4 regions of the Mesorhizobium sp. WSM4819 genome follow, and region 1 is predicted to be linked to each of the others. Evidence: predicted binding sites of a transcription regulator. Region 1 holds the regulator's gene; each other region holds the start of a gene.
The links. The regulator PhoB, encoded in region 1, activates phosphate uptake and scavenging genes when phosphate is short. The targets are predictions, from matches to a motif close to TGTCATNNANCTGTCAT.
Positions count from the first base shown of each region.

Region 2: the regulator PhoB is predicted to act here: its motif matches at 6,334-6,350, upstream of ppk2 (polyphosphate kinase 2).
Region 3: the regulator PhoB is predicted to act here: its motif matches at 5,643-5,659, upstream of AC0L18_RS02370 (ceramide glucosyltransferase).
Region 4: the regulator PhoB is predicted to act here: its motif matches at 5,445-5,461, upstream of ugpB (sn-glycerol-3-phosphate ABC transporter substrate-binding protein UgpB).

Region 1 covers NZ_JBVVQO010000035.1:59,350-67,003, reverse strand. Annotated here, with positions in the region: gene xylF (D-xylose ABC transporter substrate-binding protein) at 1-896, opposite strand, end outside; gene AC0L18_RS25580 (ROK family protein) at 1,162-2,409, shown strand; gene phoB (phosphate regulon transcriptional regulator PhoB) at 2,541-3,230, opposite strand; gene phoU (phosphate signaling complex protein PhoU) at 3,247-3,954, opposite strand; gene pstB (phosphate ABC transporter ATP-binding protein PstB) at 3,990-4,805, opposite strand; gene pstA (phosphate ABC transporter permease PstA) at 4,818-6,431, opposite strand; gene pstC (phosphate ABC transporter permease subunit PstC) at 6,424-7,654, opposite strand, start outside.
Region 2 covers NZ_JBVVQO010000018.1:42,770-50,423, forward strand. Annotated here, with positions in the region: gene AC0L18_RS17705 (LacI family DNA-binding transcriptional regulator) at 1-897, opposite strand, end outside; gene AC0L18_RS17710 (hypothetical protein) at 1,035-1,178, shown strand; gene AC0L18_RS17715 (hypothetical protein) at 1,247-1,411, shown strand; gene AC0L18_RS17720 (DUF423 domain-containing protein) at 1,444-1,818, opposite strand; gene AC0L18_RS17725 (multidrug efflux MFS transporter) at 1,853-3,106, opposite strand; gene AC0L18_RS17730 (DUF982 domain-containing protein) at 3,255-3,512, shown strand; gene AC0L18_RS17735 (hypothetical protein) at 3,771-3,929, opposite strand; gene AC0L18_RS17740 (glycosyl transferase family 90) at 4,132-5,103, shown strand; gene AC0L18_RS17745 (aldo/keto reductase) at 5,138-6,181, opposite strand; gene ppk2 (polyphosphate kinase 2) at 6,438-7,358, shown strand; gene AC0L18_RS17755 (IS110 family RNA-guided transposase) at 7,546-7,654, opposite strand, start outside.
Region 3 covers NZ_JBVVQO010000002.1:52,972-60,625, reverse strand. Annotated here, with positions in the region: gene AC0L18_RS02400 (magnesium and cobalt transport protein CorA) at 1-745, shown strand, start outside; gene AC0L18_RS02395 (GcrA family cell cycle regulator) at 873-1,391, opposite strand; gene AC0L18_RS02390 (aspartate aminotransferase family protein) at 1,747-2,946, shown strand; gene argF (ornithine carbamoyltransferase) at 2,963-3,874, shown strand; gene AC0L18_RS02380 (Hsp33 family molecular chaperone) at 4,037-5,047, shown strand; gene apaG (Co2+/Mg2+ efflux protein ApaG) at 5,128-5,520, opposite strand; gene AC0L18_RS02370 (ceramide glucosyltransferase) at 5,778-6,932, shown strand; gene AC0L18_RS02365 (O-succinylhomoserine sulfhydrylase) at 6,979-7,654, opposite strand, start outside.
Region 4 covers NZ_JBVVQO010000049.1:37,818-45,471, forward strand. Annotated here, with positions in the region: gene AC0L18_RS29465 (ABC transporter permease) at 1-53, shown strand, start outside; gene AC0L18_RS29470 (ABC transporter ATP-binding protein) at 50-1,132, shown strand; gene AC0L18_RS29475 (sn-glycerol-3-phosphate import ATP-binding protein UgpC) at 1,172-2,239, opposite strand; gene ugpE (sn-glycerol-3-phosphate ABC transporter permease UgpE) at 2,247-3,095, opposite strand; gene ugpA (sn-glycerol-3-phosphate ABC transporter permease UgpA) at 3,104-3,988, opposite strand; gene ugpB (sn-glycerol-3-phosphate ABC transporter substrate-binding protein UgpB) at 4,072-5,382, opposite strand; gene tlpA (thiol:disulfide interchange protein TlpA) at 5,623-6,309, opposite strand; gene argH (argininosuccinate lyase) at 6,344-7,654, shown strand, end outside.

The DNA of each region.
Region 1 (7,654 bases):
GGCGTGGTGAAGTCCTTGACGCCGGCAATATCTGTCATCGGCTTGCCGTCGGCCAGCTGCGAGGCGATCTCGGCAGCGTTCTTGCCGAGCTCGCGCGCGTCTTTCCACACCGAGACGGTCTGCGTGCCGAGCGCGATGCGGTTCAGCGCGGCATGGTCGCCGTCCTGGCCCGAAACCGGGACGGATCCGGCCAGTCCTTGCGCCGTCAGCGCCGCGACGACGCCACCGGCGGTGCCGTCATTGGCGGCAACCACCGCATCGACCTTGTTGTCGTTGGCGGTCAGGAACTGTTCCATGTTCTTCTGGGCGTTGGCGGGAAGCCAGCCGTCCGTATAAGCCTCGCCGACATTCTTGATCTTGCCGCTGTCGATGGCATCCTTGAGCACCTCCATGGAGCCGGCGAACAGGAAATCGGCATTAGGGTCGGCGCCCGAGCCCTTGATGAAGACGTAATTGCCTTCCGGCGCCACCTTGAACACTTCGCGGGCCTGCATGCGGCCGACTTCCTGGTTGTCGAAGGTCAGATAGAAGACGTCCTTGTTCTCGATCAGCCGGTCATAGCCGACGACCGGAATGCCTTCGTCCAGCGCCTTCTGCACCGCCGGACCGATGGCCGAGGCATCCTGCGCAAGGATGATCAGCGCGTTGGCGCCCTGCGAGATCAGGCTCTCGACGTCGGTCAACTGCTTGCCGGGATTGGACTGCGCGTCAGCGGAGATATATTTGTCGCCGGCGGCATCGATCGCCGCCTTCATGGCGGCTTCGTCGGTCTTCCAACGCTCTTCCTGGAAGTTCGACCACGAAACGCCAATGACCTTGTCCTTGGCCTGCGCGGCCGACGCGAGCGTCAGCGACATGGCGACCCCCGCCAGAATGGCGGCTGCGAATCTCTTCATGATATTCCTCCCTGCGCCGCGTAGGGCGCGACCAACTGGCCCGAAGGCCGGCACAAAGGCTCCTATTTTTTCGAGCCTCGAAAAAATACTGGTCCAACGCCGAAGCACTGTCAACACCAATTCTGATGGATTTTGACGTCCTGTCGGTCTTTTTTTCGAGGCTCGGAATAATAATGACAGCCCCTTCTGCTTCTGCCAGTATTTGTCGGACATTACCGACGGCTTCCGATTCATGAGCGGCCGCGGCGATGAGGAGGAACAAAAAATGTCGGTGGGAATCCGTCATGACGATCTGCGCCGGCGCAACCGGGCGATGGTGATTTCGGCCGTGCGCCGCGCAGGCCAGCCGTCGCGGACCGAGATTGCCGCGACCACCGGCCTTAGCCATTCGACCATATCGGCGATATCTGCCGACCTGATCCAGGAAGGCATCCTGGCCGAGAGCAAGGCGAGCGAGACGGTTTCGCTGAAACGCGGCCGGCCGCAGGTCGGCCTCAGCCTCAATCCGCAAGCCGCTGCGGTGTTGGCCGTCGTGTTGTCGCTGAATTTCCTGTCGGTCGCCGTCATCGATTATGCCGGACAAGTGGTCGCCGAGGAACAGCGCCGGCTGGACACGCTGACCATGTCGCGTGACGCGCTGATCGACGAATGTGTCGCCATCGTCCGGCGCCGGCTCGAAGATCCCGACCTCGATGTCCAAAGCGTCGCCCGCATCGCGCTGGCGATCCAGGGCATCACCGATTCCCACGCGCGCGCCATGTTGTGGTCGCCGATCACGCCGCAGACGAACATCGCCTTCGCCGACATTCTGGAACGCGAGTTCGGCATCCCGGCCATCATGGAGAACGACTGCAACATGATGGCCGTGGCGCTGCGCTGGCGCCATCCGGATCGCTACCGCGACGATTTCATCGCCATCCTGCTCTCGCACGGCATCGGTATGGGGCTGGTGCTGAAGGGCGAGCTGTTCACCGGCACCCACTCCTCAGGCGGCGAATTCGGCCACATGATCCATCGGCCGGGCGGCGCGCTTTGCCGCTGCGGGCGGCGCGGCTGCGTCGAGGCTTATGCCGGCAACTACGCCATCTGGCGCAACGCAAGGCTGTTGAGCGAGAACGCCGAGCCGGTCGCCGATGTCAGCGACGCCGACATGCGGGCCTTGGCGGCCCGGGCGCGCGAGATGGACGGACCGGAGCGCGAAGCCTACCGCAAGGCCGGCGAGGCGCTCGGCTTCGGGCTCGGCAGCCTGTTTGCGCTGATCGATCCTGCGCCGGTGGCCATGGTCGGCGCGAGCGCTGCCGCCTTCGACCTGATCGAGCCGGCCCTGCGCGCGGCCATCGCCCAGACCGCCGGCGGCCAGCATTCGGGTTCGATTTCCTTCGACACCGAGCCGAATGAGTTGCCGCTGATCCGCGAAGGCTGCGCCATGCGGGCGCTGAGCTTCGTCGATCAGGAGATTTTCGCGCCGAGCATCCAGGCACGAGCCGGCTCGGTCGGAAAGAACGTGGCTTGAATCCGAAGGCAGGGATTCCCGGGTCGCGACTTGGGGTGTGTTGAGATTCAGGTCAGGCCGAGTCGAGAATGGTGGGTTCCGAGAACCGGAGCGGAGCGTACTCTGGGGTACGCCGGAAGCGCAGGTATCAGCTAGTCTTCCCTGATCGCATAGCCGGCGCCACGGATGGTGCGGATGACATCGGGCATGCGACCATTGTTGACCGCCTTGCGCAACCGGCCGACATGGACGTCCACGGTGCGCTCGTCGATGTAGATCGTCTCGCCCCAGACATTGTCGAGCAACTGGCTGCGCGAGAAGACCCGACCCGGGTGCCGCATCATGAATTCGAGCAGCCGGAATTCGGTCGGCCCGAGCCGGATCTCGCTCTTCTTGCGATAGACCCGGTGCGATTCACGATCGAGCATGATGTCGCCGACCTTGAGCACGCTGGACAGCACTTCCGGCTTGGCGCGGCGCAGCAGCGCCTTGACCCTGGCCATGAATTCCGGTGTCGAGAACGGCTTGACCAGATAGTCGTCGGCTCCGGTCGAAAGGCCGCGCACCCGGTCGCTCTCCTCGCCGCGCGCGGTCAGCATGATGATCGGCAGCCGCTCGGTTTCGGGGCGCACCCGAAGCCGCCGGCAAAGCTCGATGCCGGAAACCGCCGGCACCATCCAGTCGAGCACCAAAAGATCGGGCACGTTTTCCTGCAGCCGGATTTCGGCCTCGTCGCCGCGCGTCACCACCTCGACCTGATAGCCTTCGGATTCCAGATTATAACGGAGGAGGACGCCCAGCGGCTCTTCATCCTCCACCACCATGATGCGCGGCGCGATCATCGGCCGGTCACTCCTGTCATGTCGCCGGCGCCGACATCGTCGTTTCGTCGAGCTTCGGGCGATCCGCCGGCAATTGCTGCCCGGTCACGACAAAGTAGGCGTTTTCGGCGATGTTGGTGACGTGATCGCCGATACGCTCGAGATTCTTGGCGCAGAACAGAAGGTGCGTGCAGGCGGTGATGTTGCGCGGATCCTCCATCATGTAGGTCAGGAGCTCGCGAAAAACCGCCGTGTATTTCACGTCGATCTTCTGGTCGTCGGCGCGCAGTTCCTTCAACGCGCCGGCATCGCGCGACACATAGTGCTCGACCACGCCGCGCAGCTGCACAAGAACGAGATCCGCCATCGCGTCAATACCGTGCGACAGATTATGCGGCGTCGCGCTCTGCCCGACTGCGCTGACCCGCTTGGCTATGTTCTTGGCCAGGTCGCCGATGCGCTCGAGATCGCCGGCCATGCGGATTGCGCCAACCACGGCGCGCAGATCCTGCGCCATCGGCTGCCGCTTGGCGATCAGCGTGATGGCGCTGTCGTCGAGCTCGCGCTGCCGCGCATCCATGATGGCGTCGTCCGAGACGACGCGCTGCGCCATCGCATTGTCCGACGCAAGCAGCGCGCGGATCGAGGCTGCGACCATTGCGGCGGCAAGCTCGTCCATGTCGCGGATCAGCCTGTCGATGTGCTCCAGTTCCTCGTCGAAAGATGCGACGGTGTGTTCACCCATGGTGCTGTCCTCGTGTTCGAAATTCGCCGGACCGCTCAGCCGAACCGGCCGGTGATATAGTCCTGGGTGCGCTTGTCGTCCGGGTTGGTGAACATCTTGTCGGTCGCGCCCTCCTCGACCAGATAGCCGAGATGGAACATCGCCGTGCGTTGCGACACGCGCGCCGCCTGCTGCATCGAATGGGTGACGATGACGATCGTATAGTTCTGGCGCAGTTCGTCGATCAGTTCCTCGACGCGGGCGGTGGCGATCGGATCGAGCGCCGAACAGGGCTCGTCCATCAGGATCACTTCCGGCGACACGGCGATGGCGCGCGCGATGCACAGGCGCTGCTGCTGTCCGCCGGACAGGCCGGTACCCGACTCGAGCAGGCGATCCTTGACCTCGTTGAACAGGCCGGCCTTCTTCAGGCTCGATTCGACGATGCCGTCCAACTCGGCTTTGGTCCTGGCAAGGCCGTGAATGCGCGGACCGTAGGCGACGTTTTCGTAGATCGACTTCGGAAACGGGTTCGGCTTCTGGAATACCATGCCGACGCGAGCTCGCAACTCGACGACATCGATTTTCGGATCGTAGACGTCCTCGCCGTCCAGCGTGATCTTGCCGCTCACCCGCGCGATATCGATGGTGTCATTCATTCGGTTCAGGCAACGCAGGAACGTCGACTTGCCGCAGCCCGATGGGCCGATCAACGCCGTCACCTGATGCTCGCGGACATCGAGATCGACGTCGAACAGTGCTCGCTTCTCGCCGTAGTGAACGGAGACCTTTTCGCCCTTCATCTTGATCGAAGGGGCGTTGGTTGTGCTGCTCAGTTTCTGCTCGACGCCGGCTTCCGTCATGATGTTCATATCCTCTACTCCTTACCAGCGCCGCTCGAAGCGCCTGCGCAGTATCACCGCGATGGCATTCATGATGACCAAAAACACCAGCAAAATCAAAATCGCCGCCGAAGTCTTCTGCTGGAACCCCGCTTCCGGGAAATCCGCCCACATGAATATCTGCACCGGCAGGATCGTTGCGGGATCGGTGAAGCCGCCGGGAATGTCGACGATGAAGGCGACCATGCCGATCATCAGCAACGGCGCGGTTTCGCCGAGCGCATGCGCCATTCCGAGGATGGTGCCGGTCATGATGCCCGGCATCGCCAACGGCAGGACGTGATGGAATACGGTCTGGACCTTGGACGCTCCGATGCCAAGCGCCGCCTCGCGGATCGACGGCGGCACGGCGCGCAGCGAAGCGCGCGAGGCGATAATGATGATCGGCAGGGTCATCAGCGCCAGCACCATGCCGCCGACCACCGGGGCTGAGCGCGGCATGCCGAAGAAATTCAGGAATACGGCAAGTCCAAGCAGGCCGAAGACGATCGAAGGCACCGCCGCCAGATTGTTGATATTCACTTCGATCATCGTCGTCAGCCGGTTCTTGGGCGCAAATTCCTCAAGATAGATCGCCGCTGAAACGCCGATCGGGAAGGCGATGGCGAGGGTTACGATCATGGTCAGGAACGATCCGACGACCGCGCCCCAGACACCGGCCAATTCCGGCTCGCGGCTTGCGCCGGTGAAGAAGAAGATCGAGTTGAACCGGCTTTCGATCAGGCCGGCGCTCTTCAGCGTGTCGAGCCAGACGATCACCTTGTCCGAAATCTTTCGCGATGCTTCCGGCGTCTCGATGACGCGCAGGAATGCCTGGCCGCTCGCGGCGGGCGCCGTGCTGTCCAGCGCCTCGATCACCGTGCCTTTTGCGATCACCGTGCCGTTGGCCGCAGGCGACAGCGAGGTCAGCTTGACCGTGCCGCCATTGAACGCGACCAGCAGCGACGACGCGCCGCTCGTCAGCGTAAACATGCCGTTTTCGCCCTCGGTCGCACCATGGCCGCGCGCCAGCGCCAGCATGGCATCGTCGCCGAAGGTCAGATCGATGTCGCCGCTGGTTCCCGAAGGCGTGACGCTTGTCGAAATCGCTTCGTCCGAACCGACGTCGGCAAGCAAACCCTTGAGATAGAGGTCGGCAAAATCGTCAAGTGGAACCGCATAGTCCACCGTTCCTCCGAGCATCCCCGGATCAGCCGCAATATCCTTGCGCAGGAACACGCCTGTGCCGGTGGAAATCAGCCCGCGCAGCAGGCGCTTGTCCTGGCGGCTCTTCACATCCGGAAATTTTGCCGTAAGCGCTTCCTGAGCGATGGCGTCGTAGTTCACTTCATCGAGTTTCGCCGGGTCGACCTTGGCCGCTGAAAGATCGATCGGCAGCGTCACATAGTTCTGCCGCAGCGCCGGAATCGCCTGCGTGACGATCGTCGACAGGAGCAGCACAAGGAACAAGCCGGCCAACGCGACAGCTGCAGCGCCAAGCCATTTGAACCATTTTTCCGTGCGGTAGCGGCCCTTCAGCCGCGCCTTCGCGGCATCGTCGGTATGAACGCTGACCGGCCGTCCGACGGCGCCGAATGACGAGATCGCATCAGTCATATTGCTCTCGGTATATCTGGACGACGCGCAAAGCGACGATGTTGAGGGTAAGCGTGATGCAGAACAGCACCAGGCCGAGTGCGAAAGCTGCAAGCGTCTTGGCGCTGTCGAACTCCTGGTCGCCCACCAGCAGCGTCACGATCTGCACGGTCACGGTGGTGACCGCTTCGAGCGGGTTTGCCGTGAGGTTTGCCGCCAGCCCCGCCGCCATGACCACGATCATCGTTTCGCCGATTGCGCGGCTGACGGCAAGCAGCATCGCCGAAACGATGCCCGGAAGGGCAGCGGGAAGGACCACCTTGCGGATGGTTTCCGACTTGGTCGCGCCGAGGCCGGCAGAACCGTCTCTCAGGGATTGCGGAACGGCGTTGATCACATCGTCGGAAAGCGAGGAAACGAAGGGAATGATCATGATACCCATGACCACGCCTGCGGCGAGCGCGGATTCAGATGCGACGTTGAGGCCCAGGCTTTCGCCGATACCGCGGAAGTAGGGCGCAACCGTCAGCGCGGCGAAGAAGCCGTAGACGACGGTCGGAATGCCGGCGAGGATTTCCAGAACCGGCTTTGCGACCGCGCGGACGCTTTTGGAGGCGTAATCCGAAAGGTAGATCGCAGCCATCAGCCCGATAGGCGCAGCCACCAGCATGGCGATGAAGGTGATGAGCAACGTGCCGGCAAAGAGCGGCACCATGCCAAAAATGTCCTCGTTGACCGCCCCGGCCTCGGCTCCCGCGCCGGTGAAGGCGCTCTGCGGCGACCAATGCGTGCCGAACAGGAACTTGTAGAACGGCACCTGTTGGAAGAACCGCAGCGACTCGAAGATAAGCGACAGGACGATGCCGATCGTCGTCAGGATCGCGACCACCGAACAGGCGATCAAGAATGCGCGAAGAACGCGCTCGACCACGTGGCGCGCCCGGTAGGCCTGTGCGATGCGTGAATAGGCCCAGTAAAATCCGGACGCGGAAAGCACGAGTGCGACGGTCCAGATGATCCAGGTGCTGGTCGCATGGACCGATTTGTAGAGGGCGGCGGCCGCCTCTTTCGTGGGGTCGGCGAAGCCGACAAGCCCGCCAAAGGCCATCGCGCGAGCGTCTCGGATGAAAGCTTCGACCTGCGGGACGCCCATTCCCGACAACTCGGAGGCGAAGCGGTCGGCAATGATCGACGATTCAATTCCCGGCGTCACCAGCGACCACAACACGATCGCAAGCAGCGCG
Region 2 (7,654 bases), on a different contig from region 1:
GCCGACTACGGAGACGTCGCCGGGAACCGCAATGCCACGCGCGGCCAACCATTCGATCGCGACCATGGCGATCCGGTCCGACATCGCCAGGATGGCGGTCGGCTGCGCTGCCGAGGCGAAGATCGTTTCGAGGCCGGCCCTTGTGCTGGCTTCGTCGTTTTCGGTCTCGTATACCGGTATCCCGGCGGTATCGACACCATATCGGGAAAACGCCTCGAAATAGCCGACGAGGCGATCGCGCGTGCCGGTGTAAAGGGCCGTCCGGACCTTCTCCGGCGAGACAAGGCCGGTGCTGCCGTCGGCGAAGGGCAGCGCCAGCACGGCAAAGCGCCGATGGCCAAGCTCGGCGAGATGCTGCGCCGCCAGGCGGGCGCCGGCGACATTGTCGACGCCGATTGCCGAAACGGTGTCGTCGTCGAAGCCGAGCTCAAGCGCGACAAAGGGGAGTTTGCGTTCGCGCGTCAGTTCGACAAGCCGTGAGCCGCCCTCGATGCAGAACAGGATGAAGCCGTCGACCAGCGCGCTCTGGATGTTCCAGGCAAGTTTTTCCTGGTTGCCGGCCGATACCAGCGCTATTCCCGCGCCGGTGGCGTCACAGGCGTCGGAAATGCCGGCCATCATCGCGCGGGCAAAGGGATCATCGAAGAAATAGGACAGCGGCTCGGTCGTGGCGACGCCGATCGCGTTGACCTTGCCGGCGCGCAGCAGCCGGCCCTTGGGGTCGGGACCGGCATAGCCCATCGCCTCGGCCGCCGCCTTGACCCGTTCGCGGACTTCCTCGCGCACGATCTCGGGACGGCTGAAGACGTTGGAGGCGGTGCCGTGCGACACCCCGGCGGCCTTGGCGATGTCGGCCAGCCGGATGGGTCTGGTATTGCTTTCGCTGGATGATGCCATTTTTCTGCCTCCAGCCTGCTATCTAGCACCTTTGTTGGATCGATTCAAATTTTGCTTGACATCGGCGCGGTCCAAGCCTAGTTTTGAATCGATCCAATTGAGTGTCGTCATTGGATCGATTCAGCAAGGAGCGAGCCATGCACCCCGTCAATTATCTGTTCGAAGACGTCTATCGCAACGACTGGAGCATAAATTCGAAGCCGGCGACCCGGACAGGCCGCGGCAGCGCCGGCCCGTGGATCCGCGATCTTCGCTTTCTTGTGGAGCGCAGGCGGAACTGATCGGCAGCACTTTTTCATGCCTGTCGATTGGATCGATTCAAATCTCAAATCGAAAAGGAAACCAAGCCATGCACCCGATCAATCATCTGTTCGAAGAGATCTATCGCAACTATTGGGGCATCTCGCCGGCCATCGACAGGCCGGAGCGGCGGCGACTGGCCAAGCCGGCGGCACGCAATCGCGACCTGCCGGTCCGGCCAAAGCGCCGGCAAAAGTGGCCATCGTCTGACTGACCGTCGTTTGGCGGAAGCCGAATCCGGCCGCCTCAGGAGCGCGGGCGCTTCAGCGCCGAGGCCGCAACCGCCAGCCAGCCGGCGATGAGCAAGGTGCCGCCGATCGGCGCCGACATCGAAAAAAGCCGCGAGCCGAGGAAGTCGCGGGCAAGCAGATCGCCGCAGAACAAGACGAGCCCGACGAGAAGAATAAGGCTTGCGGTTCGCATGATCCGGTTTGCGCCGACGAGGCCGACGGCAAGGAAGACCGGTGCATGCATGAGCAGGAAGGACGCGACCGTGCCGACGAAAGCGCCGCCCAGATGTGCCGCCGCGGCAGAAAGCGCCACACCGGCCGCGCCGCACAGGCCGCCGGCGAAAACGAGGATGCGGCCGATGCCGCTTGCTGGGTGGTCGGTTGTGCTCATTTCTTGGACTCCGTGAAGTGGCCCGCAAACGGTGTCAGGATTTGCCCGCCTGCACCAGCATGTCGCGTGCGCGGCGCGACTGGACCAGCCAATTATACGCCGCTCCACCCGCCATCAGCGCGGATGTGCCGAGAAACACCGCGCGCATGCCGAAATGACCGCCGACGAAGCCGCCGAGCAGCGGCCCGGCAACCTGTCCGACATACTGCGCCGAGATCGACAGACCGAGCACATTGCCGCCGACGCCGTCCGGAACATTATGGCGGATGACGCTGGTGATGCATGGCAGGAGGCCGCCAAGCGCCAGTCCCATCAGGAAACGCAGGCCGACGAGCTGCCAGCCCTGGGTGACGAAAGCCTGCGGGATCAGCAGCAGCGCCGAAACGGCCAGCGCCGCAACGATGACGTTCCAGTGGCCAACGCGGTCGGCGAGCTTGCCGAGACGCGAGGCCGACAGGATGGCCCCAAGTGCCGCCGCCGACATGACCACGCCGGACATCAGCGTGACCCGGCTTTGGTCCTCGATGATCTGCTGCACATAGACCGCGATGATCGGCTCGATCGACATGGTGGCGAAGCTCAGCAGCATGCCGGTCACCAGCATCGCGACGACCGGGCGCTTGTCCGGGATTTGCGACCATCCGCCTTTCAGATTCTCAGTCGATGCCGATTTGTCGGCTGCCGGGCGAGGGTCCTCCTTGATGAGAAAAGTAGTTGCCAGGAACGCCAGGAAAATGACGCCGCCGGCGAGCAGGAAGGTGGCGCGGATGCCGATCAAGGGCGGCAGCGCGCCGCCGAGCAAGGGACCGACGAGAGCGCCGCCGGTGATGCCGGCCGACAGCACGCCGAGCGCCCAGCCCGACCGTTCCTTCGGCGTATGCATGGCGACGAGAATGGTCGAGCCCGAGGAATAGCCACCGGCGAAACCAATCAGCAGGCGTAGCAGCACCAATTGCCAGACGGTTTCCACCATGCCGGTCAGCGACATGCAGACGGCCATGCCGAAACTGGCGCGCACCAGCATCAGCTTGCGGCCGTAGCGGTCGCCAAGCCGTCCCCACAGCGGCGCGACCAGCGCGGCGGCGAAGAAGGTCGCGCCATAGGCGATGCCGGACCACTGCACAACAGCCGCGTGGCCCTCGGCGCCCAGCTGCTCGACGTAAAGCGGCAGGAAGGGCAACAGCAGAGTCATGGCGACAAGCGTGCTGAACGAGCCGGCAAAGCACACGGCGAGATTGCGGCGCCAATGGATATTGTGGGCGCCTTGGGTGGCAGGGTCTTGCGGCATGTCTGTCCTGTCCGGCAGCCTCTCGACGGCATCATTGCACAAGAACTGGCGCGGCCTGCCTGCCAGGGGATTAGCAGCTTCGCGGCGTGATTGCGGTGGCAACCACTTTCGCGCTCGCTTCGCGAGCGGCGATGGCGTAAGAGCGGCGATGGAAAACAACCGATTTGAAACACCCGTGACCGTCAAGGGCGCGGCGGGAACCACTCAGCTCTTGCGCACAGCCCGCGAGGCTTCCGACTACCTCCTCAACAACTGGCCCGGCAAGCGCAGTCCAAAGCATCGCGAAGCGCTGCAGGCCTGCCATGATGCGCTGGCCGGCGACAAACCGGCAATGATCGCAAGGCGTGCCTTCATCGCCGCCGCCCGCGAAGTGAACGTTTTCGTCAGCGACAAGGCGCCGGTCTGAAGACGCAGCGAAATCTGATCTGATCCGCCTCGCGGGCCGGGTGCGCTTTTACTAAGGGGCAATCGCTTCAGCTTGCGCTGCCCCTCTTGCCCTGCCCGTCCTCCGCAGCAGCTGCGGAGGGTGGACCGGGCATTTCTCACCGGACGGGAGAAAGCGGCCTGCACCAAGGGTTTCGCCAATCTCCGGCGTTGCAGAAAGCGCGCCAAAGTTGCGGCCAGTTCCCTTCTCGCCGTCACTATGAAGCGATTGCCCTGCAGTTTACTCTGCGGTTTCCGTTTCGGTCTCGGACGTGGTCTCGTCTTCCGGCTTCGAACGTTCCTTGGCTGCAACCTTGGCCGCTTGCTTTTCCGCCTTCTTGGCAGCCTTCTGCCGGTCGCGTTCCTTGCGTTCCTGGCCGTAATTCGGTGCTCGCGCCATATCTCTTCCTTTCACAATCCCAAAGGTTCTTAGCCCTGCCTAGGAGCATTGGGCTACAAACACAACACCGCAAAGAGCGATCGGCTCCATGGACAGCCAGGCAGGCCGGCTGAACACGGTTCCGTGGCTTGCAAGATAGCCGGCACAATGGTGTAGGAGGGACCGGGGGCAAATCACAAGCCGATTTTTCACCAAGTGACCGATGGCCACCCTTCAAAGAAACGCACAGAAGCTATTCTACTATGCGCGCAATGCCGTGCGCGATATCGCACCGCAGGCGCTGTTCCGCCGCAGGCTCGCCGGGTTGCTCGATCAGGCCAGGCTTTCGGACGGATCGGTCCGGGCGCGTCTCAACTGCTACAACAGATTGCAGGACGCTTTCGCGCCGAGCGGCGGGGCCGTGCCGGTCAGCCGGCTACCGAGAGGCCGGAGCATGTATTACTACGATCTGAAGGAATTTACCCGCTACTTCGATCCCGATTTGCGCATCGATCTCGAATTCGGCGACGTCGTCGACGTGCCTGCGATACCGTCGATCGTCAAGGATCGGCCGATCGCCGGCGACAACAGCAACGGGGTGCTGTTCAAGCTCAACAAGTTCCGCCACTTTCACATGCCCGCCGACGATGTAGCCTTCGCGGACAAGCTTCCGGTTGCGGTGTGGCGCGGCGAGCTCAACAACCCGATAAGGACCTTGCTTCTGGAGGTTGCGCGCGATCTGCCCTTTTGCGATGTCGGAACGCCCAAACCGACGGCAGCGCCGGAATATCGCAAGTCTTATCTGAGCATCGACCAGCAGCGGCGCTGTCGCTACATCATTTCGCTCGAAGGCAACGATGTGGCGACCAACTTGAAATGGGTCATGAGTTCGAATTCGCTGTGCCTGATGCCACCGCCGACATATGAGACATGGTTCGCCGAAAGCGAACTCGTGGCTGGTGTTCACTATGTGCCGCTCGAACCCGATTTCACGGATCTTGCCGAGCGGGTGCAATATCTCGAACGGCATCCGACTGAGGCCGAACGCATCGTTGCCGCCGCCAACGCCTATTGCCGCAAGTTCGCCGACGAGCGGGCCGAGCAGGCGATCTGCTTGCTCGTGCTCTACAAATATTTCGTGCTCAGCGGCCAGATCGAGCCTGATCCCGAGGTCTGGCGTTTTATTTCAGGCTAAGCCCGCGGCGACTTCGAGCTGATCCGGATCGTTGTCAGATGTCCTCCCGGTCAAGAACCAGATCGGCCGGACCAAACCGGTCTTTTGCCGTGAATTGCTGGTGCCAATAGGGGTAGAGAACGGGCGGGCGGCTCACAGCGTCGAGGCGTGCGCGCTCATCGCTGGTCAGCACCAGGCCGGCTGCGGCGATATTGTCCTTGAACTGCACTTCGGTCCGTCCGCCGATCACCAGCGAACTGACCGCGGGCCGGCCGAGCAGCCAGGCAAGCGCCACCTGCGCCGCCGAAACGCCATGGTTCTCGCCAATATGGGAAAGCACGTCTACGATCCGCCACAGCCGGTCCTCGTCGCGGATCGGCGGTTCGGTCCAGCCGCTGATCTGGCGGGCGGTGGCCTGGTCGCGGTGGTATTTGCCGGACAGCAGTCCACCGGCGAGCGGGCTCCATACCAGCACGCCAAGCCCCTGGTCGACCGAGATCGGCAGCAGTTCATATTCGGCTTCGCGCGCTTCCAGCGTGTAGTGGATTTGCTGGGTGACGAAGCGCGGCTGGTGCTGGCGGTCGCTGATCCCCAGCGCCTTCATCACTTGCCAGCCGGAATAGTTGGAGCAGCCGACATAGCGGATCTTGCCCTGGCTGACGAGCGTGTCGAGCGCGGCGATGGTCTCTTCGAGCGGCGTCGTGCCGTCCCATTCGTGCAGGAAATAGATGTCGATGACGTCGGTCCTGAGGCGCTTCAGGCTCTTCTCGCACTCGCGGATCAGATGATAGCGCGACAGGCCCTCATCGTTGGGACCGTCGCCGATCCGCATGCGCGCCTTGGAGGCGATCAGCACATCGCCCTTGCGTTTGCCGCCGAGCGCTTCGCCGATGATCTCTTCCGAAAGCCCGTTCGAATAGACATTGGCGGTGTCGATGAGATTGATGCCGGCATCGATGCAGAGGTCGATCATCCGGCGTGCCTCGTCGAGATCGGTCTTGCCGACCGCCGAAAATGCGCCAGCGCCGCCAAAAGTCATGGTGCCCATGGTCAGCGTCGAAACCTTCAGCCCGGAACGGCCGAGTGTGCGGTATTCCATGTCAGATCCTCGCGATTGCGTTGAAAAGGGTGCTTTGAAGGTTGCTCGGGGAAACCTGGCATTTGTAGGACAATTCGAGCCGCTTGTCGTGCGTGCCAGGCAGGCTGATCGATCACATCTCGCGGAGTTGGGCGACCGGCGTGCGGGCCGGCTGCAATAAAACCGTCATTGCCGGCCTATATGCAAGTCGGCTCAAGGTGTCCGATCTCGGCCGGCAGGCCGAGGCCGACGCGGGCGTGCACGCGGAGCAGCATAAATGACCGAAGCAAAACAGAATTCTCCCGCCAGGGACTGGCTGGAAGCGGAACTCGCCGACACGCTCGACGAGGACTACGAGCTGGAGATGTCGGAACCGGCGCTGTCGCTGGAAATCGCCAGGATCTACAAGAACGCGCATCCGCCCTCGATGGATCGCCCGCAATATTTTCGCGACCTGATCACGCTGCAATCCGAATTGATCAAGCTGCAGTCCTGGGTGGCTTACACCAGGAAGAAGCTGGTGGTGGTTTTCGAGGGCCGCGATTCGGCCGGCAAGGGGGGCGTCATCAAGCGCATCACCCAGCGGCTCAATCCGCGCATCTGCCGCGTCGTCGCACTTCCTGCGCCGACCGAGCGCGAGAAATCGCAATGGTATTTTCAGCGCTACGTGCCGCATCTGCCGGCAGGCGGCGAGATCGTGCTGTTCGACCGCTCCTGGTATAACCGCTCCGGCGTCGAACGTGTGATGGGCTTCGCCGAGCCGGACCAGGTCGAGGAGTTTTTTCGCGACGTGCCGGAGTTCGAGCGCATGCTGGTCCGCTCCGGCATCACCCTGGTCAAATACTGGTTCTCCATCACCGACGAGGAGCAGCAGATGCGCTTTCAGATGCGCATCCATGATCCGATGAAGCAGTGGAAGCTGTCGCCGATGGACCTGCAGTCGCGCGTGCGCTGGGAACAGTATACCAAGGCCAAGGAAGAGACCTTCGCCCGCACCAACATTCCCGAAGCCCCCTGGTTCATCGTCGAGGGCAACGACAAGAAGCGGGCGCGGCTGAACTGCATCGATCATCTCCTCAAGCAAATGCCTTATGAGGAAGTGCCGCACGAAGAGATCACGCTGCCCGATCGCGTCTTCAATCCAGAATACGAGCGCCAGGTGCTACCGCGCGAGCTGTATGTTCCGGAGAAGTATTGAGGAGCGCGCCTCTTCCTTCTCCCCTTGTGGGAGAAGGTGGATCGGCGCGCAGCGCCGAGACGGAAGAGGGGTGTTGGAAGAAATGAGGCGCTGGTGATCCTGGCGCTGTGCGCCCGATTTGAACGTAGGTGTGCGCCAAGCTGGAACACCCTGCCATGAACTAACCTCAAACTTTGTTTCATTTCAATTAGATAGCGGCTTGGGCCAAGGGCTCGATTTTAACGGAGAAACCAAGCTTTTCGAGGTACTTGACGTGGCGGGCGGCGGATCGCTTGACGTTGATTTTGTCGAGATAG
Region 3 (7,654 bases), on a different contig from region 1:
TGGCGATGCGTTGTTCATCGTTGCCCGCACGGCTCAACTGATCGACAGGCGCGTCACCTTCGGCGAGACGCATCTGTTCGTCGGCGCCGGCTACATCGTCAGCGTCAGGCACGGTCCGTCGACTTCTTATGCCGCCGTTCGCCAGCATTGGGAAAGCTGCCCGCATTCGCTAGCCAAAGGCGAGGATTTCGTCCTCTATGCCATTCTCGATTTCATCGTGGACAACTACATGCCGGTGCTCGAGCAGATCGAGGACGAGGTCGAGGCGATCGAGGACAGGGTTCTGCTGAAGCCGATGACCGGCTCCGACATAGAGCGGCTCTATATGCTGCGCCGCGATCTCTTGCGCCTGCGCAACGCCGCGCTGCCGCTGGTGGAAGTCTGCCGCCGGTTGACCAGCGCCGACCTGCCGCAGATCCATGCGGCCATGCACCCGCTGTTCCGCGACGTCACCGACCACATCCGCACCGTCCAGGAGAAGATCGACAGCTTGCGGGAGGTGCTCGCATTTGCCTTCGAGGCGAGCCTCCTGGTTGGCCAGAGCCAGGAAACGGCGATCACCAAGAAGCTCGCCTCATGGGCTGCAATCCTGGCGGTGCCGACGGCGCTCGCAGGCATCTACGGCATGAACTTCAACGACATGCCGGAACTTAGGATGGAATATGGCTACCCGGTCGTTCTGGGAGCGATTATTTTGGTCTGCTCGGTTCTCTACTGGCGCTTCCGCAAGAGCGGCTGGCTGTGAAGAGTAGGGCAGTAGGGCAGTAGGGCAGTAGGGCAGTAGGGCAGTAAGGCAGTAAGGAAAGATGGCGCCTCACGAGCGCAGTCTTTTGCAGTTCACCCCATATATACTGCCTTACTCCCTTACTCCCCTACCTACTGCGCCGCCGCTCCGAAGCGGGCTGAAACGCAACACGGGCGTGATACTTGCAATAGGGTCCGGTTTCGGCCGCGTCGTTGCCGCAGAAATGGAACTCCTCCGAAAGCGGATCGCCATTCGGCCATTTGCATGTCCGCTCCGTCAATTCGACGAGTTGCAGATGCCGCGAGATCGGCACGACTACGTTCTCGACCGGACGGACATAATGACGCGTCACCGGTACGGCGTCGAATTGCGCCTGCAGCGCGGTCGCGCCGATCGACGTGGTGATATGCCGCGCAGTGCTCGCGGCCCGCGACACCGATTTCTGCACGGTCGATCCCTGCACGCTCTTCTTCTGGCGTGCCGGCGTGGCAGTCGCGCGTCCGCGGCCCGACAGTTTCAGCCGATGCACCTTGCCGATGACGGCATTGCGGCTGACACCCCCAAGCTGGGCGGCGATCTGGCTGGCGCTCAGCCCCTCCGACCACAATTTTCTAAGAAGTTCGACCCGCTCGTCAGTCCAATTCATGAGACCGCGCTCCTGCTGAAATGTGCGGCGATCGGAATCCTTCCACGATCCGGCTTCCGCCGGGCAGACACCACATATATCGGGTGATTAGGTCCGCCGCACGAAATCTAGTTATTTCTCGACCTATAAGTACCTTATGCGCTGACTCGGTGACAAGAGTCCGAGGGCCAACACGAATCGGTTTTTTCGGTTTTCCCCAACTTGCCCGGTCGCTGATGAGCCGGCGTCTCGCTGGAAAGCTTGCCGCGCGTCCTTGCGCGACGTTTTCGTTGACTTCATGGCCGAAAAACACGATAAGCCGCACAGGCCGCCGCTTTGGCGGCTTTTTGATTTTCCGGTTCCGGAGACGCATATAATGAGCGGTTCGGCGCTTTTCGAGACCTTTACCCGCGCACCCCTGGCCTTCGACCATGGGGAAGGCACTTGGCTGGTCACCGACAAGGGCGAGCGGTATCTCGATTTTGGCGGCGGCGTTGCCGTGAATTCGCTGGGCCACAGCCATCCGCATCTGGTCTCGGCACTCACCGAACAGGCGGCCAAGCTCTGGCATGTCTCCAACCTGTACGAGATTCCGGGGCAGAGCCGTCTGGGCGAGCGGCTGGCCGACGCCACCTTCGCCGACAAGGTGTTCTTCACCAATTCCGGCGCCGAGGCGCTGGAATGCGCCATCAAGACGGCGCGGCGCTACCATTTCGTCAAGGGCCATCCCGAGCGCTTTCGCATTATCACCTTCGAAGGCGCCTTTCATGGCCGCACGCTGGCGACCATCGCCGCCGGCGGCCAGTATAAATACCTGGAAGGTTTCGGCCCCAAGGTCGAAGGTTTCGACCAGGTCGGCTTCGACGACATCGACGCCGCCGAAAAGGCGATCACATCAGAGACCGCCGCGATCCTGATCGAGCCGGTGCAGGGCGAGGGCGGTATTCGCCCGGTGCCGACGCAGTCGCTGAAGCGGCTGAGGCAGCTCTGCGAACAGCATGATCTGTTGCTGATCTTCGACGAGGTCCAGTGCGGCATCGGCCGCACCGGAAAACTGTTCGCGCATGAATGGGCTGGCGTCACGCCCGACATCATGGCGGTCGCCAAGGGCATCGGCGGCGGCTTCCCGGTGGGCGCCTGCCTCGCCACCGACGAGGCCGCTGTCGGCATGACCGCCGGCGTGCACGGCACGACTTTCGGCGGCAATCCGCTGGCGATGGCGGTCGGCAACGCCGTGCTCGACGTCGTACTGGCAGACGGTTTTCTGGAGGATGTGCAGCGCAAGGCGTTGCTGCTGAAGCAGGGGCTGGCGGGTGTCGCCGACGAATTTCCCGATGTCATTGAAGACATCAGAGGCAGCGGCCTGATGCTTGGCCTGAAATGCGCCGCGCCCAACACCAAGGTGAACATGGCGTTGCGCGACCAGCATCTGCTGGCGGTTCCGGCCGGCGACAACGTTCTTCGCCTGCTGCCGCCGCTCACCGTCACCGACGCCGAGATCCATGCGGCGCTCGACCGCATCCGCGCCGGCGCCCGGGGCCTGTCGGACGCCATCGCCGCGGCTGCGGCGAAATAACAGTCGGAAGACCCACATGAGCCTTCGCCATTTCACCGATCTTTCCGCCGTTTCCGAGGGCGATCTGCGCCTTATGCTGGACGATGCCGTCGTGCGAAAGGCAAGGCTCAAGGCTGGCGAGTGGACAAAACCGCTTGAAGGCAAGGTGCTGGCGATGATCTTCGACAAGCCGTCGACGCGCACGCGCGTGTCCTTCGACGTCGGCATGCGCCAGCTCGGCGGCGAGACCATCATGCTGACCGGCGCCGAGATGCAGCTCGGCCGCTCCGAAACCATCGCCGACACGGCCAAGGTGCTGTCGCGCTATGTCGATGCGATCATGATCCGCACCACGTCGCATGACCGGCTGCTGGAGCTGACCGAGAACGCGACCGTCCCCGTCATCAACGGGTTGACCGACGACACCCATCCCTGCCAGCTGATGGCCGACATCATGACCTTCGAGGAGCATCGCGGCCCGGTCGCCGGCAAGACCATCGCCTGGACCGGCGACGGCAACAACGTGCTGCATTCGCTGCTGGAGGCCTCGGCGCGGTTCCGCTTCAACCTCAACGTGGCCGTGCCGGAAGGCAGCGAGCCGGCGCAGAAGCATGTCGACTGGTCGAGGGCGCATGGCGGCAAGTTGAACTTCACCCGCTCGCCCGAGGAGGCCGTCCACGAGGCCGACTGTGTCGTTACCGATTGCTGGGTGTCGATGGGCCAGGAGCACCGTGCTCGCGGCCACAATGTCTTCTCACCCTATCAGGTCAATGCGGCACTGATGGCGAAGGCAAAGCCCGACGCGTTGTTCATGCACTGCCTGCCGGCGCATCGCGGCGAGGAGGTCACCGACGAAGTCATCGACGGCCCGCATTCGGTGGTGTTCGACGAGGCCGAGAACCGGCTCCACGCCCAGAAGGCGGTTTTGGCCTGGTGCCTCGGCGCTTGATCCGGGCTGCTGTGATCCTGGTCACCGTGATCCGGGCCGCCTTGATCCCGGCCGCCTTGATCCGGGAGTGCGTGATGCCTATCTCAGGCGCATCACGCAAATCGAGCGCGTTTCGACGCATGCGCCCCGGAGGGCGGCATCGCCGCGCCCCGGAGCTTTGTCATGTTGGAAACCCGTCAATTGGCTGAACATCAACCCAAACTCGGCGAATTCGGCTACGCCGGCGACGATCATGTCGTGCCCTTCGAGGTCGGCCCGCTCGACGTGCGCGGCCGCACCGTCCAGCTCGGGCCGATGCTCGACGCGATCCTCAGCCGTCATGACTATCCCGAGCCGGTCGCCCGCCTGCTGGCGGAAGCCTGCGTGCTGACGGTGCTGCTCGGCACCTCGCTCAAGTTCGAAGGCAAGTTTATCCTGCAGACCCGCACCGACGGGCCGGTCGACATGCTGGTGGCGGATTTTTCCACGCCGCATGCGCTGCGCGCCTATGCCCGCTTCGACGCCGACCGGCTGGAGGCACTGATTTCTGCCGGCGAGACCTCGCAGCGGACGCTGCTCGGCAGCGGTGTGCTGGCGCTGACTATCGACCAGGGCGCCCACACGCAGCGCTATCAGGGCATCGTCCAACTCGACGGCGAGACGCTGGAGGAGGCCGCCCGCACCTATTTCCGGCAGTCGGAGCAGATCCCGACCGATCTCAGGCTTTCGGTGGCCAAGCTGTTGACGCCCGGCATCGGCGGTGCCCGCGAGCAATGGCGCGCCGGTGGCATCCTGGCACAGTTCCTGCCGCAATCGGCGGAGCGCATGCGCGTGCCCGACCTTCCGGGTGGCGACGGCGATCCGCGCGAGGAGATCCATGATCCGGCCGACAATTCCTGGCAGGAACTGCTGGCGTTGCTTGGCACCATCGAGCCGACGGAACTGATCGACCCGACGATCGGCGCCGAGCGGTTGCTTTACCGGCTGTTCCACGAGCACGGCGTGCGCGTCTTCGGCGGCGTGCCGGTAGCCGACCAGTGCTCATGCTCCAGGGAGAAGATCCGCGGCATTCTTGGAGGCTTCTCCGCCGACGAGATCAGGGACAGCACCGAGGATGGCGGCATTCACGTCGCCTGCGAATTCTGCTCGAAGCAATATGACTTCGACCCGGCGGAATTTGCTGCGGCTCAATAGCCGGCGTCAGTGCTGCCTCGGTGCCTTCGCAGAGCTTGGTTTCTCGCCCCTCGCCCTGGGGCGAGAAGCCCAAGTGAGCCTCAGTTCACCGTCCGCCGCGTGCCCGGCAGGTCGAGCGAAAAGGCGGGGATGGCGACGTCGAACGTCTCACCCCGCTTATTGCGCATCGTGTAGTGGCCGACCATGATGCCGGATGGCGTCGAGAGTGGGCAGCCAGACGTATACTGATAACTATCGCCGGGATTGAGTTCAGGCTGGTCGCCGACAACGCCGGCGCCGCGCACCTCTTCGACCCGGCCGGTGCCGTCGGTGATCTGCCAATAGCGCGACAGAAGCTGCACGAATTCATCCGACTGGTTGTCGATGGTCACCTGGTAGCCCCAGACATAGCGGTTCTCCGACGGGTCGGAGCGATCTTCCAGATAGAACGGCCTGACCTGCACTTCGATGTCGCGCGTGACGGCGCTGTACATAAATCACTCCACACTATGCAGACGGAACATTCGACCCTCTCCGCAGTTCGGTCAACGGGGTGCGTCCCCTCGGTGTCTGCCATCGTTGCCCGAATTTGTTAAGCGCAGGTGCCGAACAACAATGTCATTTAAGTGACACGTGACAATGATGGTGTGCAGGGCCGGGGATGGTGTGCAGGGCCGGGCGACTCAGCATTCTGTCGAACTGTTGAAAACGGCTTCATGCGGCCGGTTTTTTCTGGAGCGACCAGATATTGATGGAATTGACAGTCACAGCCGCCTTGCTTTCCATAGCTCTGCTTGTTGTCAATCTCGCCAGCATCCTGCTCGCTTCGTTGAAGCTGAAGCGGCCTGGCAGGATCACGCCGCCAGCCGTCGAGGCGCCGCCGGTGTCGATCGTCGTGCCGTCGCGCGGCGTCGAGCCGTTTACCGAGGAGACGCTCGAGCGCGCCTTCTCGCTCGATTGGCCGCACTATGAGCTCATTTTCTGCGTCGCCCATGCCGACGACCCGGTGGTCGGGCCGATCACCGATGCGATAGCCCGCTTTCCGGCCGTGCCGGCCCGGCTGCTGGTCGGCGACGACCGCATCAGCGGCAATCCGAAACTCAACAATTGCGTGAAGGCCTGGGAGGCCGCGCGCCACCACTGGGTCATCCTTGCCGATTCCAACGTCCTGATGCCGAGGGACTATGTCCAGCATCTGATGACGGCATGGCGGCAGGACACCGGCCTCGTCTGCTCGACGCCGATCGCCTCGCGGCCGGACGGGTTCTGGGCGGAGGTCGAATGCGCTTTCCTCAACACGCTGCAGGCGCGCTGGCAATATACCGGCGAGGCGCTCGGCCTCGGTTTCGCCCAGGGCAAGAGCATGCTGTGGAACAAGCCATTGCTCGACGCCAATGGCGGCATCCGTGCGCTTGCCGCCGAGATTGCCGAGGATGCCGCCGCGACCAAGCTGGTCAACGGGCTCGGACTGCGCGTCAATCTCGTTGCCGCGCCCTTCGAACAGCCGCTCGGCTTGCGCACATTTGGCGAAATCTGGTCGCGCCAGGCCCGCTGGGCACGCCTCCGTCGCGTCACCTTCCCACTGTTTTTCGCGCCCGAGATCCTGATCGGAGCGGCGCCGCCGCTGGTGCTTGCGCTGGTTGCGGCAGCAGGCGCCGGTTTCAGCCTGCCGGCTACCGCCATCGCCGTGCTGATAGTCGCCTATCTGCCGGAATGCGCTCTCGCCTCGGCCAAGGGCTGGCACCTGTCGCTGCGCATGATGCCGGCGATGGTTGCGCGGGACGTGATGCTTCCCGCCATCTGGGTGCGCGGCTGGCTCAGCGGTGCCGTCGACTGGCGCGGCAACACGATGACCATCCAAACCAGCGCCGTTGCGGAATTGGAAGAGACGCCGTCGGGCGCCTGACCCCGCCTGCTTTGCAGATCAGAGCGCAGCAGTTCGGCGCGTATCCCTACCTGGCGGCTTTCAAGGCCTGCTCGATGTCTTCGAGCAGGTCGTCAGTGTCCTCCAGTCCGACGGACAGCCTGAGCGTGCCTGGCCCGATGCCAAGTTCGGCCCGCGCCTCGTCGCTCAGATTCTTGTGTGTCGTCGTCGCCGGATGGGTGATCAGGCTCTTGGCGTCACCGAGATTGTTGGAGATCAGCACGACATCGAGCGCGTTCTGGAAGGCGAAGGCCGCCTGCTTGCCTCCCTTGACGTCGAGGCAGATCAGCGTCGAGCCGCCCGACATCTGCTTCTTGACGATCGCCGCCTGCGGGTGATCGGCGCGGCCGGGATAGATGACGCGGACAATTTCCGATCGCTCGGCGAGGAAGTCCGCGATCCGGCCGGCACTTTCCGTCTGCTGGCGCACGCGCAGCGGCAGCGTCTCCAAGCCCTTCAGCAGCGTCCAGGCATTGAAGGGCGAGAGGCTGGGACCGGTGTGGCGGAAGTAGTCGTGCAAATTCTCGTCGATCCACTTCTTGTCCGACAGGATGATGCCGCCGAGGCAGCGCCCCTGACCGTCGATGTGCTTGGTCGCCGAATACACGACGATATGGGCGCCGAGTTGCAACGGCTTCTGCTGCAAGGGCGTGGCAAAAACGTTGTCGACGATCAGCCGCGCGCCGATCGAATCGGCAAGCGAG
Region 4 (7,654 bases), on a different contig from region 1:
TGCCGCTGACCTGGCTGCTCTACGTCCAGTCGAAGCGGATGGCCGGGCGATGAGCTTCCTCGAACTCACCGATGTGCACAAGCACTACGGCCCGGTGGCCGCACTGGCCGGCGTCGACCTCAGCGTGGCCAGCGGCAGCCGCACGGCGATCGTCGGGCCGTCCGGCTGCGGCAAGACGACCTTGCTGCGGTTGATCGCCGGCTTCGAAGTGCCGGACCAGGGTCGCATCGTGCTCGACGGCGAGGTGCTGGCCAATGGCGGCGCCGCGGTGCCGGCATATCGGCGCGGCATCGGCGTGGTGGCGCAGGACGGCGCCCTGTTCCCGCATCTGAGCATCGCCGCCAATATCGGTTTCGGCATGCGGCATCACCAGGACAAGCGCAGCGAGCGTATCACCGAGCTCGCCTATATCGTCGGGCTCGACAAGGCGATCCTGAAACGGCGGCCGCACGAGCTCTCAGGCGGTCAGCAGCAGCGTGTGGCGCTGGCCCGGGCCATGGCCATGAAGCCGCGGCTGATGCTGCTCGACGAGCCGTTCTCGGCGCTTGACACCGGCCTGCGCGCATCGATGCGCAAGGCGGTGGCCGAGCTTCTGGAGGCCGCCGGCATCACCACGATCCTGGTCACGCACGACCAGGCCGAGGCGCTGTCCTTTGCCAGCCAGGTCGCGGTGATGCGCGAAGGCAAATTCTCGCAGGTCGGCACGCCGCGCGAGCTTTATCTCAAGCCGAAGGACCGGATGGTCGCCGAATTCCTCGGCGACGCCATCATCCTGCCGGCCAAGATCGCGGACGGCTTCGCCAGCTCGCCGCTCGGCCGCATCGCCGTCGACAGCACCGAGCGGCGCGATCTCGCCCGCATCATGCTGCGGCCGGAACAGGTGCTGTTGAAACGAACATCGCGCGAAGGCATGTCGGGCACGCCGGACATGCTGTTCGGCGAAGTGACGGAATCCGAATTCGCCGGCTCGACGTGCACCATCGCGGTGCGGCTCTTGAACAGTCCCGATCCGCCGGACGCAGCCGCGATCGGCAACACGCCACTGGTCCTGCGCAAGCCAGGCATGGACACACCGGTGGTTGGCGAGATCGTCCGACTGACGGTGTCGGGCAAGGCGCATGTGTTTGCCTGAACGCTCGGGTAGCGCGCCGATCAGGCCGACAGGCCGGCTTCAATCGACCCGCTTGCCGGCCTGATCGAACCAGTGCAGCTTTTCGGCAATGGCCACGACACGCAACTGCTCGCCGGGCGCTGCGGTGGCGCGCCCTGAGACGCGCACGATGATACGGCTGCCGGCTGCGGCGCAGTGAAGAAAGCTTTCGGCCCCGACCGGCTCGACCGCTTCGACTGTCGCCGGCAGGACGAGCGCACCGGGCAGCGCCTCCGCATCGAAGGTGACGTCGGCATCTTCAGGGCGAAACCCCAGCGTCACGGCTTGTGTTCCGGGAGCCGCAAAGCCGATCGCGGTGCCGTCAGCCAGCATCGGGCCTGAGGAACTTCCGGTCAGCGCCAGAAGATTCATCGGCGGCGCGCCGATGAAGGAAGCGACGAAGATCGACGCCGGCTTTTCGTAGATGTCGAGCGGCGCGCCCGTTTGCTCGACCAGCCCGGCGTTCATGACAACAAGGATGTCGGCCAGCGTCATCGCCTCGAGCTGGTCGTGAGTGACATAGACCGAGGTGACGCCGAGCGTGCGCTGCAAGTTCTTGATCTCGACCCGCATCTGCCCGCGCAATTTGGCATCGAGATTGCTGAGCGGCTCGTCGAACAGGAAGACCTTCGGATTGCGCACGATGGCGCGGCCCATGGCGACACGCTGGCGTTGACCGCCGGAAAGCTCGCGCGGCCGCCGGTCGAGCAGCGCCGAAAGCTCCAGCACCTTGGCGGTCGAACGCACCCTGCTGTCGATCTCGTCCTTCGGCGTGCCGCGATTGCGCAGGCCATAGGCCATGTTGTCATAAACTTTCATATGCGGGTAAAGCGCGTAGTTCTGGAACACCATGGCGATGTCGCGCTCGGTCGGGCCGATGGCGTTGACCACCTTGCCGTCGATGGCGACTGTGCCGGCGGAAATGGTCTCCAAACCGGCGATCATCCTCAGCAGCGTCGACTTGCCGCAACCGGAGGGACCGACCAGCACGCAAAGCTCCTTGTCGGGAATGGCGATGGAGACCCCCTTCACGGCTTCGACGCCGCTGGGATAGACCTTCTTCACGTCCTTCAGATCGACGGTCGCCATCAGCTTCTCACTTTTCGGATTCGACCAGGCCGCGCACGAACCAGCGTTGCATCAGCACCACCACCAGGATCGGCGGCACGATGGCCAGCATCGCCGTGACCATGACCAGGTGCCATTCGGTATCGGCATCGGCGAAGGAAACCATCTTTCTCAACGCGATGACGATGGTGTTCATGTCGTTGCTGTTGGTGACCAGCAGCGGCCAAAGATACTGCGTCCAGCCGTAGATGAAGAGGATCACGAACAGCGCCGCGATGTTGGTGCGCGACAATGGCAACAGAATATCGAAGAAGAAGCGCCATGGCCCGGCGCCGTCGACGCGCGCCGCCTCGACCAATTCGCCCGGTATGGTCATGAAGAACTGGCGGAACAGCAGCGTCGCGGTGGCCGAGGCGATCAGCGGGATGATCAGGCCGGCATAGGTGTCGATCATGCCGAGATCGACCATCACCTTGTAGGTCGGCAGGATGCGCACCTCGACGGGAAGCATCAAGGTGATGAAGATCAGCCAGAAGAAGGTCATGCGCAGGGGAAAGCGGAAGAACACGATCGCATAGGCCGACAGGATCGAGATGCAGATCTTTCCCACCGCAACACCGAGCGCCATGATCGTGGTGTTGAGGAGCAGTTGGCCGACGCTGACACCGCCGATGCGGCCAATGCCGCCGAACAGCGCCTCGCTGTAGTTGTTCCAGAGCTGGCCGCCGGGCAAAAGCGGCAGCGGCGGCCTGAGGATGGTTTGCAGCGTGTGTGTCGAGGCGACGAACGTGTAGTAGATCGGGAAAGCCACGATCAATATACCGAGGATCAGCACGGCATGGGCGATGAAGGTGCGGAGCGGGGACTGGCCGATCATCGCTGCCCTCAGCCGTAGTGGACTTTGCGTTCCACGTAGCGGAACTGGATGGCGGTGAGCGCAATGACGATCGCCATCAGGATGACCGACTGCGCCGCCGAGTCGCCCAGGATCAGATTGACGAAACCATCATTGTAGACCTTGTAGACCAGGGTCTCGGTCGCCTTGCCCGGCCCGCCGCCGGTGACGGCATGAACGATGCCGAACGTGTCGAACAGGGCATAGACGGTGTTGACGACCAGCAGGAAAAAGGTGGTCGGCGCGAGCAGCGGGAAGACGATGGTCCAGAAGCGCTTAGTCTCGCCGGCGCCGTCCATGGCCGCCGCCTCGATCAGCGTTTTCGGCACTGCCTGCAGACCGGCTACGAAGAACAGGAAATTGTAGCTGATCTGCTTCCAGGCAGCCGCCGACACCAGCAGGATCATGGCGTGGGTTCCGTTGAGCAGCGGATCCCATGCGATGCCGAGGCTTCTCAGCAAATACGCCAACGAGCCGATCGAAGGATTGAACAGAAACAGCCACAGCATGCCGGCAATCGCCGGCGCCACGGCATAAGGCCATATCAACAGCGTGCGGTAGAGGCCTTTGCCGCGCACCGCCTTCTCGGCCATGACCGCAAGCAAAAGCGCCACGCACATCGCGACGATCGCGGTCGCAAGCGAGAACACCACGGTGACCTTGATCGAATTGAGGTAGGCCGGATCGGCCAGCACCTTGCGGAAATTGGCAAACCAGACGAACCTGGTCCTCAGCCCGAACGGATCCTGCCTGAGCATCGACTGGTAAAGCGCCTGACCAGCCGGCCAGTAGAAGAAAACCAGTGTTATGGCGAGTTGCGGCGCCACCAGCAGGTAGGGCAGGATCTTGTTGGGAAAGACGACGCGGGGAGACAGGCTGATTTCCTTCGCTATCTCGGGGACGCCCACGCGAACTCGCGTGGGCGATATTCAAACAGACACCAACCGAGATAATCCCGTCAGTTCTCCAGCGCTTCCTTGATTGCGGCGTTGCCGCGCGTGACCGCGTTGTCAAGCGCCTGCTGAGCGGTTTGCTGGCCGGCCAGCATCTTCTCGAACTCCTCGTTCTGGATATCGCGCACTTGCGGCAGGTTCGGCAGGCGCACGCCCTTCGAGTTGTCGGTCGGCGCCTTGCCCGTCATTTGCAGGATGGGTGTCTCACGGCCGGGGTTCTTGTCATAGAAGCCCGATTTCTTGGTCGCCTCGTAGGCAGCGAGCGTCACCGGCAGGTATCCCGACTTCTGGTGCAGATAGTCCTGCACATCGGTCTTGGACAAATAGGCGAAGAACGCCGCAACGCCCTTGTATTGCTCGTCCGACTTGGCGCCGAACACCCACAGGCTGGCGCCGCCCGGCGTGGTGTTCTGCGGCGCGCCCTTGGCGTCGCTGTCGTAGGGAAGCTGGCCGATGCCATAGTTCATGCCGGACTTGACGATGTCGCCGAGGCCGCCCGACGATTCGGTGAAGATGCCGCATTCGCCGGCAAGGAAGATCTGCTTGGCTTCGGAGGTGCGCCCGCCATATTTGAAGGTGCCGTCCTTGGCGAGGTCTGCGAGCGCCTGGAAGTGGTTGACGAAAATCGGCGCGTTGATCTTGAGTTCGACATCACCGCCGGCCAGACCGTTCTGCTGGGTCGCCCACGACACATCATTCCACGCCGCGAAATTCTCCAGATGGATCCAGGTCAGCCAGGTCGAGGTATAGCCACAAGGGGCGGCGCCGCTCGTCTTGATCTTCTTGGCGGCTTCCCACACCTCATTCCAGGTCTTGGGCGGATTGTTCACGTCGAGGCCGGCCTTCTGGAAGATATCCTTGTTGTAGTAGAGGATCGGCGAGGAGGAGTTGTAGGGGAAGGACAGCATGGTGCCGTCCGGCTTCGAATAATAGCCGACGATACCGGGCAGATACTGGCTCTTGTCGAAGGTCATACCGGCACCGGTCATCACCTCGGCAACCGGCTTGATCGCACCCTCGGCCGCCATCATCACGCCGGTGCCGACGTCGAACACCTGGAGGATGTCGGGCGCCTGTCCGGCGCGGAAAGCGGCGATGCCGGCGTTCAGCGTCTCCGGATAGGTGCCCTTGAACACCGGAACCAGTTCATAGTCGCTCTGGCTGGCGTTGAAATCCTTGGAGATCTTGCCGACGACCTCGGCGTTGGCGCCGGTCATGGCGTGCCACCAGCTGATCTGCGTGACGGCGAAGGCGGAGGTGGTGGAAAGCAGGGTCAAGGTGGCGGCGACACCGGCCGCGAAGCCGAAGAACTTCATGTTTCATCTCCCGTTTGTCATTGGCGAAAGGGGCACTCTCGCAAAGCCAATATGTGCCGCCCATGACAATTGGACAACGGTTTTGTTGCAGGCCGATGAACTTGATTTCCACTTAAAGTGGCGTGCGCTTCCGAATAGGAGCCGATGGAAAGGAATTGCCAAGCCGGCTCACCAATCGAACAACGACGACGGCCGGCAATCGCCGGCGCCTCCTAAGGGCGCTCTATTGCGCGACATGCATTAGTCAGACTTGCCGAGCGCCGTCTCGACCAGCCGCTTGGCGTCCGGGCTCGACCATTCTGCCGGGCCGTTCATGTGGGCAATCAGGCAGCCTTCACCGTCGATCAGCATGGTGACCGGCAGGCCGAGCGCCAGGCCGCGTGTCTTGAGATCGTTGAACAGCGCCATCGTCGAATCGCGGTAGTAGCCGAGCGCCTTGACGCCGGTCTCCTCGAGGAACTTCTTCGGCTTGCTGTCGTCGCCGGCATCGACATTGACCGCGACGACCTCGAAGGCATCGCTGCCCATTTCGTTCTGCAGCGCGTCGAGTGCCGGCATTTCGGCGCGGCAGGGCGCGCACCATGTCGCCCACAGATTGAGCAGCACCGTCTTGCCGGCATGGTCGGCGAGCGTCATCGGCTTGCCGTCGGGGCTGTTGAAGGCAAGGCCCTTCAGCGATTGCGGCGGATCGGCCGGCAAAAGTGCGGCAACCTGACCGGTGGCAGCCGCCGCGACCGCCTTGGCGCGGTCGGCCTTGGCGGCGCAGGCGACATCGTCCTTGCTGTCGCCAACCGCGACTTGAGCGGGGGCGTTGTTGCCAGAACCGCTTTCGCTGACATATACCGCGACCGCGCCGGCAAGCACGCCTGCCACCAAAGCGGCGAGGATGAGGCGCGGGGCCGGGAAAAATCGATTGCCGTCTGCCATTTTTTAAAACTGCTCCGGAGCACGGGTTATAGCGATGAGCGACAAGAAGGCCAGCAACCAGATGTGGGGCGGACGTTTTGCCTCGGGTCCGGCCGCGATCATGGAAGCGATCAACGCGTCGATCTCGTTCGACCGCAAACTCTACGCGCAGGATATCAGAGGCTCGATCGCCCACAGCGAGATGCTGGCGCAAACCGGCATTATTTCGACGGCCGACCAAGAAAAAATCGCTCACGGGCTGAACACGATCCTGGCAGAGATCGAAGCCGGCACGTTCGAGTTCTCGACCAGGCTGGAAGACATCCACATGAATGTCGAGGCCCGCCTTGCCGAGCTGATCGGCCCGGCTGCCGGCCGCCTGCATACCGCCCGTTCGCGCAACGACCAGGTGGCGGTCGATCTCAGGCTATGGGTCAAGGACGAGTGCTTTCGCGTCGCCGAGGCGCTGAAGGGCCTGATCACTGCGTTCCTGGAGCGAGCCGAGGAGCATGCGGCAACGGTGATGCCGGGCTTCACCCACATGCAGGCGGCTCAGCCGGTAACCTTCGGCCATCACTGCATGGCCTATGTCGAGATGTTCTCGCGCGACCTGTCGCGTGTTCGCGACGCTATCGAACGGATGGACGAAAGCCCGCTCGGTGCGGCCGCGCTTGCCGGCACCAGCTTTCCGATCGACCGGCACCAGACGGCCAGGGCGCTCGGCTTCCGTGAGCCGATGCGCAATTCCCTCGACAGCGTTTCGGACCGCGATTTCGCGCTCGAGTTTTTGGGGCTGGCGGCGATCTGCGCGACGCATCTGTCGCGGCTAGCCGAAGAAATCATCATCTGGTCGACGCCGCAATTCGGCTTCGTCAGGCTGTCGGACTCATTCTCCACCGGCTCCTCGATCATGCCGCAGAAAAAGAACCCCGACGCCGCCGAGCTGGTGCGCGGCAAGACCGGCCGCGTCACCGGCCATCTGGTCGGCCTGCTGACTGTCATGAAGGGCATGCCGCTGACCTACGGCAAGGACATGCAGGAAGACAAGGAATCCGTGTTCGACGCCGCCGAGACGCTCGACCTGATGCTGGCGGCGATGACCGGCATGGTGCGCGACATGACGGTGAATGCCGCCGCCATGAGGAAGGCCGCCGGGTCAGGCTATGCGACCGCGACCGATCTCGCCGACTGGCTGGTGCGCAGCCTCGGCCTGCCGTTCCGCGAGGCGCATCATGTCACCGGCCGCGCGGTAGCGCTGGCCGAAGAGAAGAAGATCGGGCTCGACAGGCTGCCGCTGGAAGACTTGCAATCCATTCACCCCGGCATCACGGCGGACGTGTTTTCCGTGCTTGCCGTGCAGAACTCG